2 linked regions of the Pueribacillus theae genome follow. The protein of the gene in region 1 binds, or shares a complex with, the protein of each later gene. Links are inferred from orthologs where the notes say so. Each region holds a gene or a part of one and is shown in the gene's direction. Other genes may lie near its edges.

Region 1 (9,548 bases):
TTCCAAGAAACGACTAGAGTATTGACTGACGCAGCGATTAAAGGCAAACGCGATGAACTGCTCGGATTGAAAGAAAACGTCATTATAGGAAAACTTGTCCCAGCGGGAACAGGAATGACAAGATATCGGAGCATCAAAGTAAAGAGCGAGGCAGAAAATAATCAGCTTTCTGATGTTCAAGAACAGGAAGAAGCCTTAATAAATCAAGAGTAACTTGCATATTGACAAACGAACTTGCAAGGTGATATTATTACGAAGTGTGTTCAAAACCTGTGCTTTGGAGGATGAAACAGTGTCTTATGAAAAAGTAACACAGGCAAAAAGCATCATTGTTGGTACAAAGCAAGCTATGAAAGCTCTTCAAGACAATGAAGTGAGCGAATTGATTATAGCGGATGATGCAGAGGTTCGAGTGGTTGGGAAACTGAAATCACTTGCGGCCGAGATGCAAGTCCCAATTACAATTGTCGATTCGATGAAAAAGCTTGGAAAGGCATGCAAAATCGAAGTTGGAGCTGCTGCTGTTGCGATAAAGAAATAACCGTTTGCACATCGGCCTAAGGCCGATGCTGCAATCTTTATTTTTCGCCAACAATGAACCACCTGGATGTGTGGGTTTGAGATCACGTGCGAATGAAAGTTTATAACAACATAAAGAAAGGAGGAAAAAAGATGCCTACAATTAACCAATTAATCCGTAAAGGCCGCACTTCAAAATCCAAGAAGTCTGACTCTCCGGCACTAAACAAAAACTATAATAGTTTTAAGAAAACGATGACTGAAGTGAATTCTCCGCAAAAGCGCGGCGTTTGTACTCGTGTAGGTACAATGACACCGAAGAAGCCGAACTCTGCCCTTCGGAAATATGCTCGTGTCCGCCTTACGAATGGAATTGAAGTGACTGCTTATATTCCAGGAATCGGTCACAACTTGCAAGAGCACAGCGTTGTTTTGATTCGCGGCGGCCGTGTGAAAGACTTGCCGGGTGTACGTTACCATATCGTCCGTGGTGCCCTTGATACAGCGGGTGTAAACAACCGTATGCAAGGACGCTCCAAATACGGTACGAAAAAGCCAAAAGAATCGAAGTAATCGTTTATATAAATAAAAGTTTAAAAAAGGAGAACTGATTCACATCCTGTGAACCTCCGGACTTTTTAAACACACCTAAAAATATGTTGCATGAAAGGAGGAACATATATGCCTCGTAAAGGTCCCGTTGAACGCCGTGACGTATTGCCAGACCCAATATACAATTCAAAGCTCGTAACTCGTTTAATCAATCGCATTATGATTGACGGGAAGCGTGGAATTGCACAAAAGATTCTCTATAATTCTTTTGAAATTGTTAAAGAGCGTTCGAACCAAGACCCGATGGAAGTGTTTGAACAAGCAATCAAGAACATCATGCCAGTTCTTGAAGTGAAAGCCCGCCGTGTAGGTGGTGCGAACTATCAAGTGCCAGTTGAAGTTCGTCCTGAACGTAGAACTGCACTAGGCCTTCGTTGGCTTGTAAACTACGCTCGTCTCCGTAATGAAAAAACAATGGAAGAAAGACTTGCGAACGAAATCATGGATGCAGCGAACAACACAGGTGCTGCAGTGAAAAAGCGTGAAGACACTCATAAAATGGCAGAAGCAAACAAAGCATTTGCTCACTACCGCTGGTAATTAGTGCATGTTCAAATAGAAAGGGAGTTTTCGGCTATTTGAACAGCCTCAATATACTAAACAACTTACTTATCTCACATGAGAAAGGAGAAAAAAAGTATGTCTAGAGAATTCTCCTTAAATAATACACGAAATATCGGAATCATGGCTCACATTGATGCCGGTAAAACAACGACAACAGAACGTATTCTGTTCTACACTGGCCGTATTCACAAAATTGGTGAAACCCATGAGGGTGCCGCCCAAATGGACTGGATGGAGCAGGAGCAGGAACGCGGTATTACCATCACTTCTGCAGCGACAACCGCCCAATGGAAAGGCCACCGCATCAACATTATTGATACGCCTGGACACGTAGACTTTACGGTGGAAGTTGAACGTTCTCTTCGTGTATTGGATGGAGCAGTAGCCGTACTTGATGCCCAATCAGGTGTTGAGCCTCAAACAGAAACAGTTTGGCGGCAAGCGACTACTTATGGTGTACCGAGAATTGTTTTTGTTAACAAAATGGATAAAATCGGTGCAGATTTCTTAAATGCTGTACAAACGCTTCATGATCGTCTTGAAGCAAATGCCCATCCGATTCAGCTTCCAATCGGAGCTGAAGATCAATTTGAAGGCATGATTGATCTTATTGAGATGAAAGCTTACTTTTATGAAGATGATCTTGGAACCCGTACAGATGCACGCGAAATTCCTGATGATATGAAGGAATTAGCTGAAGAACACCGCGGAAAGCTCATTGAAGCGGTAGCTGAATTAGACGAAGATTTAATGATGAAATATCTTGAAGGCGAAGAAATTACGAATGAAGAACTTAAAGCAGCGATTCGCCAAGCGACCCTGAATGTTGAATTTTATCCAGTATTATGCGGCTCAGCGTTTAAAAATAAAGGGATTCAGCTTGTACTCGATGCTGTTCTCGACTATTTGCCAGCTCCAACGGACATTCCAGCTATCAAAGGAACTGTGCCTAATACTGAGGAAGAAGTAGAGAGAGAGTCAAGTGATGACGCACCTTTCTCCGCTTTAGCGTTTAAAGTAATGACCGATCCATTCGTTGGTAAGCTAACATTCTTCCGTGTCTATTCCGGAACGGTAAATTCAGGATCGTATGTCTTGAACTCAACAAAAGGAAAACGTGAACGAATAGGCCGCATTTTACAAATGCACGCAAATTCCCGCGAGGAAATTTCTACCGTTTACGCAGGGGATATTGCTGCTGGGGTTGGCTTAAAAGATACGGGAACCGGTGACACGCTTTGTGATGACAAACACCCTGTCATCCTTGAATCAATGGAATTCCCTGAGCCAGTTATCTCTGTCGCAATCGAACCAAAAACGAAAAACGACCAAGATAAAATGGGGATTGCTCTTGCAAAACTTGCTGAAGAAGATCCAACGTTCAAAACGGAAACAAATGAGGAAACGGGACAAACGGTTATCTCTGGAATGGGTGAGCTTCATCTCGATGTTATCGTTGACCGATTAAAACGCGAGTTTAAAGTTGAAGCAAACGTCGGAGCTCCTCAAGTTGCCTATCGTGAAACCATTCGTAAAGCCGGGCAATGTGAAGGTAAATTCATTCGCCAATCTGGCGGGCGTGGCCAATACGGACACGTATGGATTGAATTTGAACCGCTTGAAGAAGGCGCAGGGTTTGAATTTGAGAACGCCATTGTCGGTGGGGTTGTTCCCCGGGAATATGTGCCGGCTGTTGAAGCGGGCCTCAAAGATGCGCTTGAGAATGGCCTATTGGCAGGCTACCCAGTGATTGACATTAAGGCGAAGCTTTATGATGGCTCTTACCACGACGTTGACTCAAGTGAAATGGCGTTTAAGATTGCCGCCTCAATGGCGCTCCGGAAAGCAAAAGAAATTTGTAATCCAGTCCTTCTTGAGCCAATCGTAAAAGTTGAAGTCGTTGTGCCTGAAGAGTACATGGGTGACATTATGGGCGACATCACAAGCCGGAGAGGACGAGTCGAAGGCATGACTGCCCGGGGGAACGCACAGGTGATCAATGCATTCGTGCCGCTCTCGGAAATGTTTGGCTATGCAACATCGCTTCGTTCTAATACACAAGGCCGTGGAGTATACTCTATGCACTTTGACCATTATGAAGAAGTTCCGAAATCGATTGCTGAAGACATTATTAAAAAAGCGACAGGTGAATGATCAACTTGTCACTATTGTTTAAAGTTTCCATTTGCTATAATCGAGGATAGACGCCTGTCGTCTATTCGATTAACTTACTTAAAAAATTATTTTTCTTAATTAAGGAGGAAAAAATAGAAATGGCTAAAGAAAAATTTGACCGTTCTAAACCACACGTAAACATTGGTACGATTGGACACGTTGACCATGGTAAAACAACGTTGACTGCTGCGATCACAACTGTTCTTCACAGCAAATACGGCAGTGGTACAGCAATGGCTTACGATCAAATCGACGGTGCACCTGAAGAACGTGAGCGCGGAATTACAATCGCGACTTCCCACGTTGAATACGAAACTGAAAACCGCCACTATGCTCACGTGGACTGCCCAGGACACGCTGACTATGTAAAAAACATGATCACAGGTGCAGCGCAAATGGATGGAGCCATCCTTGTTGTATCTGCAGCTGACGGCCCAATGCCTCAAACTCGTGAACACATTCTGCTTTCTCGTAATGTAGGTGTTCCTTATATTGTCGTTTTCTTGAACAAATGTGATATGGTAGACGACGAAGAGCTGCTAGAACTCGTTGAAATGGAAGTTCGTGATCTTTTAAGCGAATACGAATTCCCTGGTGATGACGTACCAGTCATTAAAGGTTCCGCTTTAAAAGCGCTTGAAGGCGAAGGTGACTGGCCTGAAAGAATCTTTGAATTAATGGATGCAGTTGACGAGTATATTCCAACTCCTGAGCGTGACGTAGATAAACCGTTCATGATGCCTGTTGAGGACGTGTTCTCAATTACTGGACGTGGTACAGTTGCGACTGGCCGTGTGGAACGCGGACAAGTAAAAGTTGGAGATGAAGTTGAAATTCTTGGTTTGGTTGAAGAACCTAAGAAAACAACAGTTACAGGTGTTGAGATGTTCCGTAAACTTCTCGACTACGCTGAAGCTGGGGACAACATTGGTGCTCTTCTTCGTGGTGTTTCCCGTGAAGAAGTTCAACGTGGCCAAGTGTTAATTAAGCCTGGTACAGTGAAGGCTCATACTAAATTTAAAGCTGAAGTTTACGTTCTTTCGAAAGAAGAAGGCGGAAGACATACACCTTTCTTTTCAAACTACCGCCCCCAATTTTACTTCCGTACGACTGACGTAACTGGAACAATTTCACTTCCAGAAGGCGTTGAAATGGTAATGCCTGGCGATAACGTTGAAATGACTGTAGAATTAATTGCTCCAATCGCAATTGAAGACGGAACAAGATTCTCTGTCCGTGAAGGTGGACGTACTGTCGGTTCTGGAGTAGTAACAGAAGTTATCGAATAAGAAGTTAAATCTATGAGCTCTCTTTATATGGGGGGCTCAGTTTTTTTTTTTTTGCGCATTTCTCACAAACACTTAAAAAATCTTGCAATCAACTGTTGGAGTCTCTATAATAGGTAAAGTGTGGCCAAAAACAAGAAAAACGTTGGCGCCACTTGCATTCGCCGCATTATTTCTATATAATGTTGAATGTTAGTCATTGATTGCAGCGATGAAGTGAAAGGTTGCTGACACACCCGGCCCCTTTGCCATGGCCCGTGTGCAGGAAATTTTCGCGGAGAACTGTCTATTATGCGCTGATGGAAAAGCCGCAAAAGCTAGTGAACGTTAAGCTGTACTCATCAATAACTAACTTCTGTAAGGCTTTTTGAACAAGCGCTAAAAAAAATGGGCGATGAAGGAGGGAAAATAATGGCAAAGCAAAAAATTCGCATTCGGTTAAAAGCGTACGACCACAGAATTTTGGATCAATCAGCTGAAAAAATTGTTGAAACTGCGAAACGTTCAGGTGCGAAGGTTTCGGGTCCAATCCCGTTGCCAACTGAAAAATCGGTTTATACAATTTTGCGCGCAGTACACAAATACAAAGATTCACGTGAACAATTTGAAATGCGTACTCATAAACGTTTGATTGACATTATCGAACCAACACCACAAACGGTTGATTCGCTTATGCGTTTAGACTTGCCTTCTGGCGTTGATATCGAGATCAAATTGTAAGGACGGAACATTAGGAGGTGGAAAAACAATGAGTAAAGGAATCTTAGGAAGAAAAATTGGCATGACGCAAGTTTTTAAGGAAAACGGCGACGTTGTTCCTGTAACAGTGATTGAAGCATTGCCAAACGTTGTCCTTCAAAAGAAGACAGCCGAAACGGACGGCTATGAAGCAATTCAAATCGGTGTCGAAGACAAAAAAGAACAACGTGCGTCAAAACCAGAAAAAGGCCATGCTGCTAAAGCAAATACAGCACCTAAGCGCTTCGTAAAAGAAATTCGTGGGGTAGACACTTCCGAATATGAAGTTGGCCAAGAAGTGAAAGTAGATATTTTTAGCGAAGGTGAACAAGTAGACGTAACTGGAACTTCCAAAGGGAAAGGTTTCCAAGGTGTGATTAAACGGCACAACCAATCACGCGGACCAATGAGCCATGGTTCACGCTATCATAGAGGCCCGGGCTCAATGGGAGCAGTTGATCCGGCCCGTGTTTTTAAAGGAAAAGCACTGCCAGGACGAATGGGCGGTGAAAGGACGACGTTGCAAAACTTAGAAATCGTCAAAGTGGATGCTGAACGCAACTTACTTTTAATCAAAGGCAACGTGCCAGGCCCTAAAAAAAGCTATGTGACAATTCAAGCTGCACTTAAAGCAGCAAAAGCCAAGTAAGAAAGGAGGATTATCCGATGCCTAAAGTAGAACTTTTAAATCAAGAGGGCTCAAAAGTAGGTGATCTCGAGCTTTCTGATCACATTTTTGGAATTGAGCCAAACAATCATGTTCTTTTTGATGTCATCGTTATGCAGCAGGCAGCACAACGACAAGGTACGCATGCAACGAAGAACCGCTCTGCTGTTCGAGGAGGAGGCCGCAAGCCTTGGCGGCAAAAAGGAACTGGCCGTGCACGCCAAGGTTCCATTCGCTCGCCGCAATGGGTAGGTGGAGGCGTTGTATTTGGTCCAACACCGAGAAGCTACAGCTACAAAATTCCTAAAAAGGTTCGTAGATTAGCGTTGAAATCAGCTTTCTCAACAAAAGTGAAAGAAGAAAACTTTATCGTTGTTGATCAGCTTTCTATGGAAGCGCCAAAAACAAAAGATTTGGCAGCGATTCTATCGAACTTAAAAGCTAACGAAAAGGCGTTAATCGTGACAAATGATCACAACGAAACCGTTGAATTATCTGCACGCAATATTCCTGGAGTGAGTGTAACAACAGCAGCGGATGTAAGAGTGCTTGACATCGTCAACCATGACAAACTCATTATGACGAAGGACGCAGCTGAAAAGGTAGAGGAGGTGCTAGCGTAATGGACGCACGTGATGTTATTAAGCGCCCCGTTATTACAGAACGTTCCACTGAAACCTTGGGCGACAAAAAATATACATTTGAAGTTGACCCGCGCGCAAACAAAACGGAAATCAAAAGCGCCATTGAAACGATTTTTGGTGTGAAAGTTCAAAAGGTAAACACAATGAATTACAAAGGGAAATTTAGACGCTTTGGACGCCACTCGGGATATAAGCCAAACCGCAAAAAAGCGATTGTACAATTGACACCTGAAAGCAAAGAGCTAGACTTCTTTGAAGGTGTTTAATAGAACGACGTGAAGGAGGGAAAAAAATGGCGATCAAAAAATATAAACCAACAACAAATGCACGCCGCGGAATGACTGGTTCAGACTTCAGTGAAATTACAACAGACAAACCTGAAAAGTCACTTCTAGCACCATTAAATAGAAAATCTGGCCGAAACAATCAAGGCCGTATTACAGTGCGCCATCAAGGTGGCGGCCATAAGAAGAAATACCGCATTATCGATTTCAAACGAAACAAAGATGGAATACCAGGGCGCGTTGCTACGATCGAATATGATCCAAACCGCACTGCAAACATCGCACTTATTCATTATGCTGATGGAGAAAAACGTTACATCCTTGCTCCAAAAGGATTGCAGGTTGGAATGGAGATTATGTCAGGCCCTGAAGCAGACATCAAACTTGGCAACGCATTGCCACTCCAAAATATTCCTGTCGGCCAAACCATCCACAACATTGAGTTAAAACCTGGCCGAGGCGGCCAATTAGTCCGTTCTGCAGGTGCAGAGGCCCAGCTTCTCGGAAAAGAAGGAAAATACGTGCTTGTAAGACTTTCTTCCGGTGAAACGAGAATGGTATTAGCCACTTGCCGCGCAACAATTGGCCAAGTTGGCAACGTTGAACATGAGCTTATTAATGTCGGGAAAGCAGGACGTTCCCGCTGGCTTGGAAAACGCCCGACAGTTCGTGGTTCTGTTATGAACCCTGTTGATCACCCGCATGGTGGCGGTGAAGGAAGAGCGCCAATCGGACGCAAATCTCCTGTTAGCCCATGGGGTAAACCAACACTTGGCTACAAAACACGTAAGAAAAACAAACCATCTGATCAATACATTGTGCGCCGCCGTAAAAAATAAAAGGGTTGACCTACGGTTCAAAGGGACCGTAGCGCAATCGCGAAGGGAGGAACAAATGTGGGTCGCAGTTTGAAAAAAGGACCATTCGTAGACGATCATTTAATGAAAAAAGTTGAAGCTCTTAATGAAAAGAACGAGAAAAAAGTGATCAAAACTTGGTCACGCCGTTCAACGATTTTTCCTGAATTCATCGGACATACACTCGCTGTATATGACGGGAGAAAACATGTACCTATTTACATTTCCGAGGACATGGTTGGCCACAAATTAGGCGAATTTGCACCAACTCGTACGTACAGAGGCCATGCTGCCGATGACAAAAAAACAAGACGTTAAGTTGAGAGGAGGTTTCATCAATGCAAGCGAAAGCGACTGCAAAACAAGTACGCATTGCTCCTCGCAAAGCCCGCCTCGTAATCGATTTAATTCGCGGGAAAGAGGTCGGTGAAGCAATTGCGATTTTACGACACACACCGAAAGCGGCTTCTCCAATCGTAGAGAAACTATTGAATTCAGCGATTGCAAATGCTGAGCATAACTATGAAATGGAAGCAAACAACCTTTATATAAGCGAAGCTTACGTTGACGAAGGCGTTACGCTAAAACGTTTCCGTCCAAGGGCACAAGGCCGCGCAAGCCGTATCAATAAAAGAACGAGCCACATTACGGTCGTAGTTTCAGAAAAGAAGGAGGGATAATGCGTGGGTCAAAAAGTTAACCCAGTAGGGCTCAGAATTGGTGTCATCCGTGACTGGGATTCAAAATGGTATGCGGATAAAGATTATGCAAAGCTTCTTCATGAAGACATCAAAATTCGTGAATACATTGAAAAGCGCTTAAAAGATGCAGCAGTTGCGGGCATCGAAATTGAACGGGCTGCAAACCGTGTAAATATTACGATTAAAACGGCAAAGCCTGGCATGGTCATCGGTAAAGGTGGTTCTGAAGTCGAATCACTTCGAAAAGCTTTAAACGAACTGACAGGCAAAAAGGTTCACGTGAACATTTTTGAAGTCAAAACGCCTGATATCAATGCGAAACTAGTCGCTGAAAATATCGCGACTCAATTGGAAAACCGTGTTGCATTTCGCCGTGCAATGAAACAAGCAATCCAACGTGCAGTACGTGCGGGAGCAAAAGGAATCAAAACAGAAGTTTCCGGCCGTTTAAACGGAGCAGATATCGCTCGCTCGGAATCGTATAGCGAAGGAACAGTGCCA
Region 2 (4,726 bases), on another replicon or contig:
CTTGACTACGGATTCAGAGTGATTATCGCACCAAGCTTTGCGGATATTTTTTATAACAACTGCATGAAAAATGGCATTCTGCCTATCCGTTTGGACGATGAAAAAGTCAAAGAACTGATGGCAAAAAAAGCATCAGATGCAGATTACGAAGTAACTGCTGATTTGGAACAGCAAATGGTTTATGATTCATCGGGTTTTCAAGCATCCTTTGACATCGATCCGTACTGGAGAGAAATGCTGCTAAACGGATGGGATGAGATTGCCGTCACTCTTCGGCATGAAGACGAAATCCGGGCATTTGAAAACAGTAGATAAGAAGCCATTTGAAATGATATGATGGCGGCTTCCCCAAGCCTTAGTTGTAATCATTTACAGCTAAGGCTATATTAATTTTTCTTGTATTTCATTAAGTCACCTGATACACTGTAAAAAATATAGAGATAGAAGAGCTGCTTTAGTAAACGATAGAGTAGGCGATAATATGAGCAAGGACAAAAATAATGAAGAAGGTAAAATCATTCCTTTTCCTAATTTAAGTGATAAACTTGCCGAAAAAGGAATGGAAGCATTACAACAGAAACAATTTGAGAATTCTCTTCAATATTTTGAACAATTGCTCGATCTTGAACCAAAACACTTTCAAGCTAATTTTGGAAAAGCAATCAGCCTTGTCGAGTTAGGACTGCTTGAAGAAGCTGCTTATTTATGTGAACAAATGTTAAAAGAAGGAATTGGTGAATACTTTGAAGTTCTCCAAGTGTATGCTTCGATACTGATTCAGCTTGAAAAATATGAAACCATTGTGAATACGCTGGAAGTTGTTATCCAGGAAGAAAAGCTACCTCCAAATGCAGCTGAATATTTTTACCAACTATTGGAATTCAGCAGAAAGATGGTAGAGGCGAATAACAAAGAAATTGCGGTACAATCGCTAGCGGATTCCGAACTTAAGGAATTAAATGAAGCGTTGCACGGAGATCAAATAGAAAGGCAATTATTTGCAATAAACAAACTTAGCCGTAAGCCGGATAAACAGTCGCTCAACCTTTTAAAAAACTATTTAAAGGATGAAGAGAAAGATCCTATTTTAAAAAGTATCATCTTGCAAAAGCTTGCTGAGCAGAACATAAATGAAAAAATGAAGATACATAAATTTTCAAAGGAAATGACTGTCAATCCATCGAACATAAAAAATACATATGAAGCTCCTTTTTCGCAACATGTCATAAAGCTACTAGGCGAAAAAATCGAAAATGACAATCCTTCATTATACGACATAAGCTTGCAAATTTGGTCACAGTATTTATTTTCGCTTTATCCCTTCAAGCCGAATCCGTTAAACGAGAATTTATGGGCAGCCGCTGTTCATTTTGTGAGTTGCCGATTGAATGGATTTGCAGTTGAACCAGCTGAAGTTTCTAAAAAGTATAAAGTGGAAAATGAACAATTTATGAAGTGCGTCGATAAAATTTTTGAAATGGAAAAACAATTAAAAAGAAACGATTGACCGAAACCGTCGATATCATTGAAAACATGTCCATCTATGCTATAATAAAATGGTTGTAGAAATGAGAGTTCGAACTGAATAAGTGGAATAATGTAGATATGTTGGAGGTAAAGAAATATGACTGCTAAATGGGAAAAAGAACAAGGAAATCAAGGAATTCTCACTGTAGAAGTGACGTCTGATAGATTTAATGATGCACTTGACCAAGCTTTTAAAAAAGTAGTGAAACAAATAAATGTTCCTGGTTTCCGAAAAGGAAAAGTGCCACGCAAAATTTTTGAACAGCGCTTTGGAGTGGAAGCTCTATATCAAGATGCGTTGGATATTATCTTACCGGAAGCATATACTGAAGCTGTAGATGAAACAGGAATCGAACCGGTCGATCGACCTGAAGTGGATATCGAACAAATGGAGAAGGGCCAATCGCTTATTTTTAAAGCGACTGTCACTGTTAAGCCGGAAGTAAAACTTGGCGACTATAAAGGGTTAGAGGTTGAGGAACAAGATACAACGGTTACCGATGAAGATGTCCAGAAAGAGCTTACTCGCCTACAGGAAAATCAAGCTGAGCTTGTTATCGTAGAAGATGGGGAAGCCCAAGAAGGAGATACAGTCGTAATTGATTTTGACGGTTATGTTGACGGCGAGCCTTTTGAAGGCGGAAAGTCTGAAAATTATTCGCTTGAACTAGGTTCTGGTTCCTTCATCCCTGGTTTTGAAGAACAATTGATTGGTGAAAAAGCCGGTACGGAAAAAGATGTCAATGTTACGTTTCCTGAAGAATATCATGCGGAAGAACTCGCTGGAAAAGACGCTGTATTTAAAGTGAAAATCCACGAAATCAAACGCAAAGAATTGCCTGAATTAGACGATGAATTTGCAAAAGATGTTGACGAAGAAGTTGAAACTCTTGATGCTTTAAAAGAAAAACTCAGAAACCAACTTGAAGAAGATAAAAAGCATCAGGCGAAACATGCGAAAGAGGATGCGGTTGTTGAACAAGCAACAAACAACGCGGAAATTGACCTGCCGGAAGTCATGATTGAAACAGAGCTTGACCGCATGGTGCAAGATTTCGGGCAGCGTCTCCAAATGCAAGGGATGACCCTTGATATGTATTACCAATTTTCCGGCCAAGATGAAAATGCACTTCGTGATCAAATGAAAGAAGATGCCGAGTTCCGCGTGCGCACGAATTTAACGCTTGAAGCTATCAGTGAAGCTGAAAACATTGAAGCCACTGATGAAGAAGTAGAAGCAGAAATAAATAAAATGGCTGAAACGTACAATATGGAAGTGGAGCAAATTAAGGGAATGCTCAATATGCAAGGTGGGAATGAAGCTGTAAAGCGTGATGTGATCATTCGAAAAACAGTAGATTTTCTTGTTGAAAACAGCAAAGAAGTTCCTAAAGCTGAAGGAACTGAAGAAGAAGCCACTGAAGAGCAAAAAGAACAGACAGAAGAATAATATAAAGCAAACAAGGCACGCAAAACGTGCCTTGTTTGCTACACTACATAAACGATACATATAAGGCAAATAGTAATAACTGTTTGGAGCAAGTGCTTTTGTTTTAATTCGAATAAAAACTGTGATACAATGCAATACATAATGAGCGATTTCAAAAACAATTGTTCTTAAATGATGCTCGAATGATTCAAAATTATGCAGGACGATGGAAAAAATCAGGCATACTGTTCTTAAAGAGGATGTTCAAAAAGTCCGGAGGCTTACAGGAGGTAAGTCAGTTCGACGTTATCACAGGACGTGATGCCTTTAGTCGAACTTCATTAATAGGCGGCGAATCTCTTTGTCAGCTTGCTCTTCCGCTCCTCACGTATCCTACAAACATACGCTGCGGTGTTCAGAGCTACGCTTCCTCGACGGAGCCAGGATGGCGACATTTCAACGTTGGCCACAAGGACGTGGCCTGCCTTTAGTTGAAATACTCTCTCGTTGTCCTCCTTTTTGAACACACACTTAAAATAAATTTTCAGGAAGTTAGCATAATTTATCAAGCTTATTCATCATGATAAGAGTAAGGGGTGAACGTTATGTTTAAATTTAACGATGAAAAAGGACAATTAAAATGTTCTTTTTGTGGAAAAACACAAGACCAAGTCCGCAAGTTAGTTGCAGGGCCTGGAGTATATATTTGTGATGAATGTATCGAATTGTGCACGGAAATTGTGGAAGAAGAATTGGGCAGTGAAGAAGAAGTTGAGATTAAAGAAATACCAAAGCCTCATGAAATCCGCGAGGTCCTAAACGATTATGTCATTGGGCAGGACAGGGCTAAAAAATCCCTTTCAGTTGCCGTATATAACCATTATAAACGGATCAACACAACTCAAAAAAACGATGATGTGGAACTTGCAAAAAGTAATATTGTTTTGCTTGGCCCAACTGGAAGCGGAAAAACATTGCTTGCGCAAACATTGGCCCGAATTTTGAATGTCCCGTTCGCGATTGCAGATGCAACATCGCTTACTGAAGCTGGCTATGTCGGAGAAGATGTTGAGAACATTTTATTGAAACTAATCCAAGCAGCAGATTACGACGTTGAGAAAGCCGAAAAAGGCATCATTTATATTGATGAAATCGATAAGGTTGCACGCAAATCGGAAAACCCATCGATTACCCGCGATGTTTCCGGTGAAGGTGTGCAGCAGGCGCTTTTAAAAATATTAGAAGGTACAACAGCAAGTGTCCCACCACAAGGCGGCAGAAAACATCCGCATCAGGAATTTATCCAGATCGATACGACGAATATTTTGTTTATCGTTGGCGGAGCATTTGACGGAATCGAACAGATTGTAAAAAACCGCCTCGGTAAAAAAGTAATCGGCTTCGGCGCTGACTCAAGCAAGGAAGAACTAAAAGACAATGAATATTTGTCAAAGGTATTGCCGGAAGATTTGCTTCGATTCGGATTGATTCCAGAATTCATCGGCCGGTTGCCTATTCTTGCGACACTTGAACAATTGGATGAAGAAGCACTCGTTGATATTTTAACTAAGCCTAAAAATGCCCTTGTAAAACAGTATCGAAAGCTGCTCGAATTTGATGATGTCGAGCTCGAATTTGAAGATGAGGCACTCGTCGAAATTGCAAAACAAGCGATCGAACGAAAAACAGGAGCAAGGGGCCTTCGTTCCATTATTGAAATGGTGATGCTCGATGTGATGTATGACTTGCCGTCACGCGAGGACATAAAAA

What was found.
Region 2: the proteins of rpsG (region 1) and tig are in contact, whole or in part, in a crystal structure (PDB 3GTY), measured with the Thermotoga maritima proteins. The link is inferred for Pueribacillus theae from one-to-one orthologs. Residues at the interface, in WP_004081843.1 of Thermotoga maritima: Lys34, Lys52, Lys55, Glu59, Arg62, Gln63, Glu66, Asn67, Lys69, Val71, Arg95, Ala109, Lys110, Lys111, Gly112, Arg113, Pro114, Glu117, Glu121, Ile124, Ala125, Tyr127, Asn128, Asn129, Thr130, Gly131, Lys135, Asp139, Arg142, Met143; in WP_004081061.1 of Thermotoga maritima: Glu122, Val124, Val129, Leu130, Tyr133, Glu188, Gly259, Ile262, Tyr263, Glu266, Ser270, Glu273, Gln274, Glu277, Arg308, Gln311, Ile312, Ser315, Tyr316, Glu325, Arg329, Arg336, Leu363, Phe366, Trp367, Arg373, Leu377, Arg381, Leu384, Glu387.

The regions. Positions count from the first base shown.
Region 1 is NZ_QCZG01000004.1:86,982-96,529, reverse strand. What follows is about bases 1-2,935. They hold rpsG (30S ribosomal protein S7), read left to right. Parts: upstream 1-1,200; coding sequence 1,201-1,671; downstream 1,672-2,935. Other genes in these bases: fusA (elongation factor G), read left to right, coding at 1,771-2,935; rpsL (30S ribosomal protein S12), read left to right, coding at 673-1,092; DCC39_RS03575 (50S ribosomal protein L7ae-like protein), read left to right, coding at 293-541; rpoC (DNA-directed RNA polymerase subunit beta'), read left to right, coding at 1-213. Outside these bases: more of fusA, read left to right, coding at 2,936-3,849; tuf (elongation factor Tu), read left to right, coding at 3,969-5,159; rpsJ (30S ribosomal protein S10), read left to right, coding at 5,568-5,876; rplC (50S ribosomal protein L3), read left to right, coding at 5,905-6,543; rplD (50S ribosomal protein L4), read left to right, coding at 6,561-7,184; rplW (50S ribosomal protein L23), read left to right, coding at 7,184-7,471; rplB (50S ribosomal protein L2), read left to right, coding at 7,498-8,328; rpsS (30S ribosomal protein S19), read left to right, coding at 8,386-8,664; rplV (50S ribosomal protein L22), read left to right, coding at 8,685-9,026; rpsC (30S ribosomal protein S3), read left to right, coding at 9,030-9,548.
Region 2 is NZ_QCZG01000010.1:228-4,953, reverse strand. What follows is about bases 918-3,800. They hold tig (trigger factor), read left to right. Parts: upstream 918-1,624; coding sequence 1,625-2,977; downstream 2,978-3,800. Other genes in these bases: clpX (ATP-dependent protease ATP-binding subunit ClpX), read left to right, coding at 3,562-3,800; DCC39_RS06460 (tetratricopeptide repeat protein), read left to right, coding at 918-1,507. Also shown: leuD (3-isopropylmalate dehydratase small subunit), read left to right, coding at 1-315; more of DCC39_RS06460, read left to right, coding at 482-917; more of clpX, read left to right, coding at 3,801-4,726. UniProt on the Bacillus subtilis protein: Involved in protein export. Acts as a chaperone by maintaining the newly synthesized protein in an open conformation. Functions as a peptidyl-prolyl cis-trans isomerase.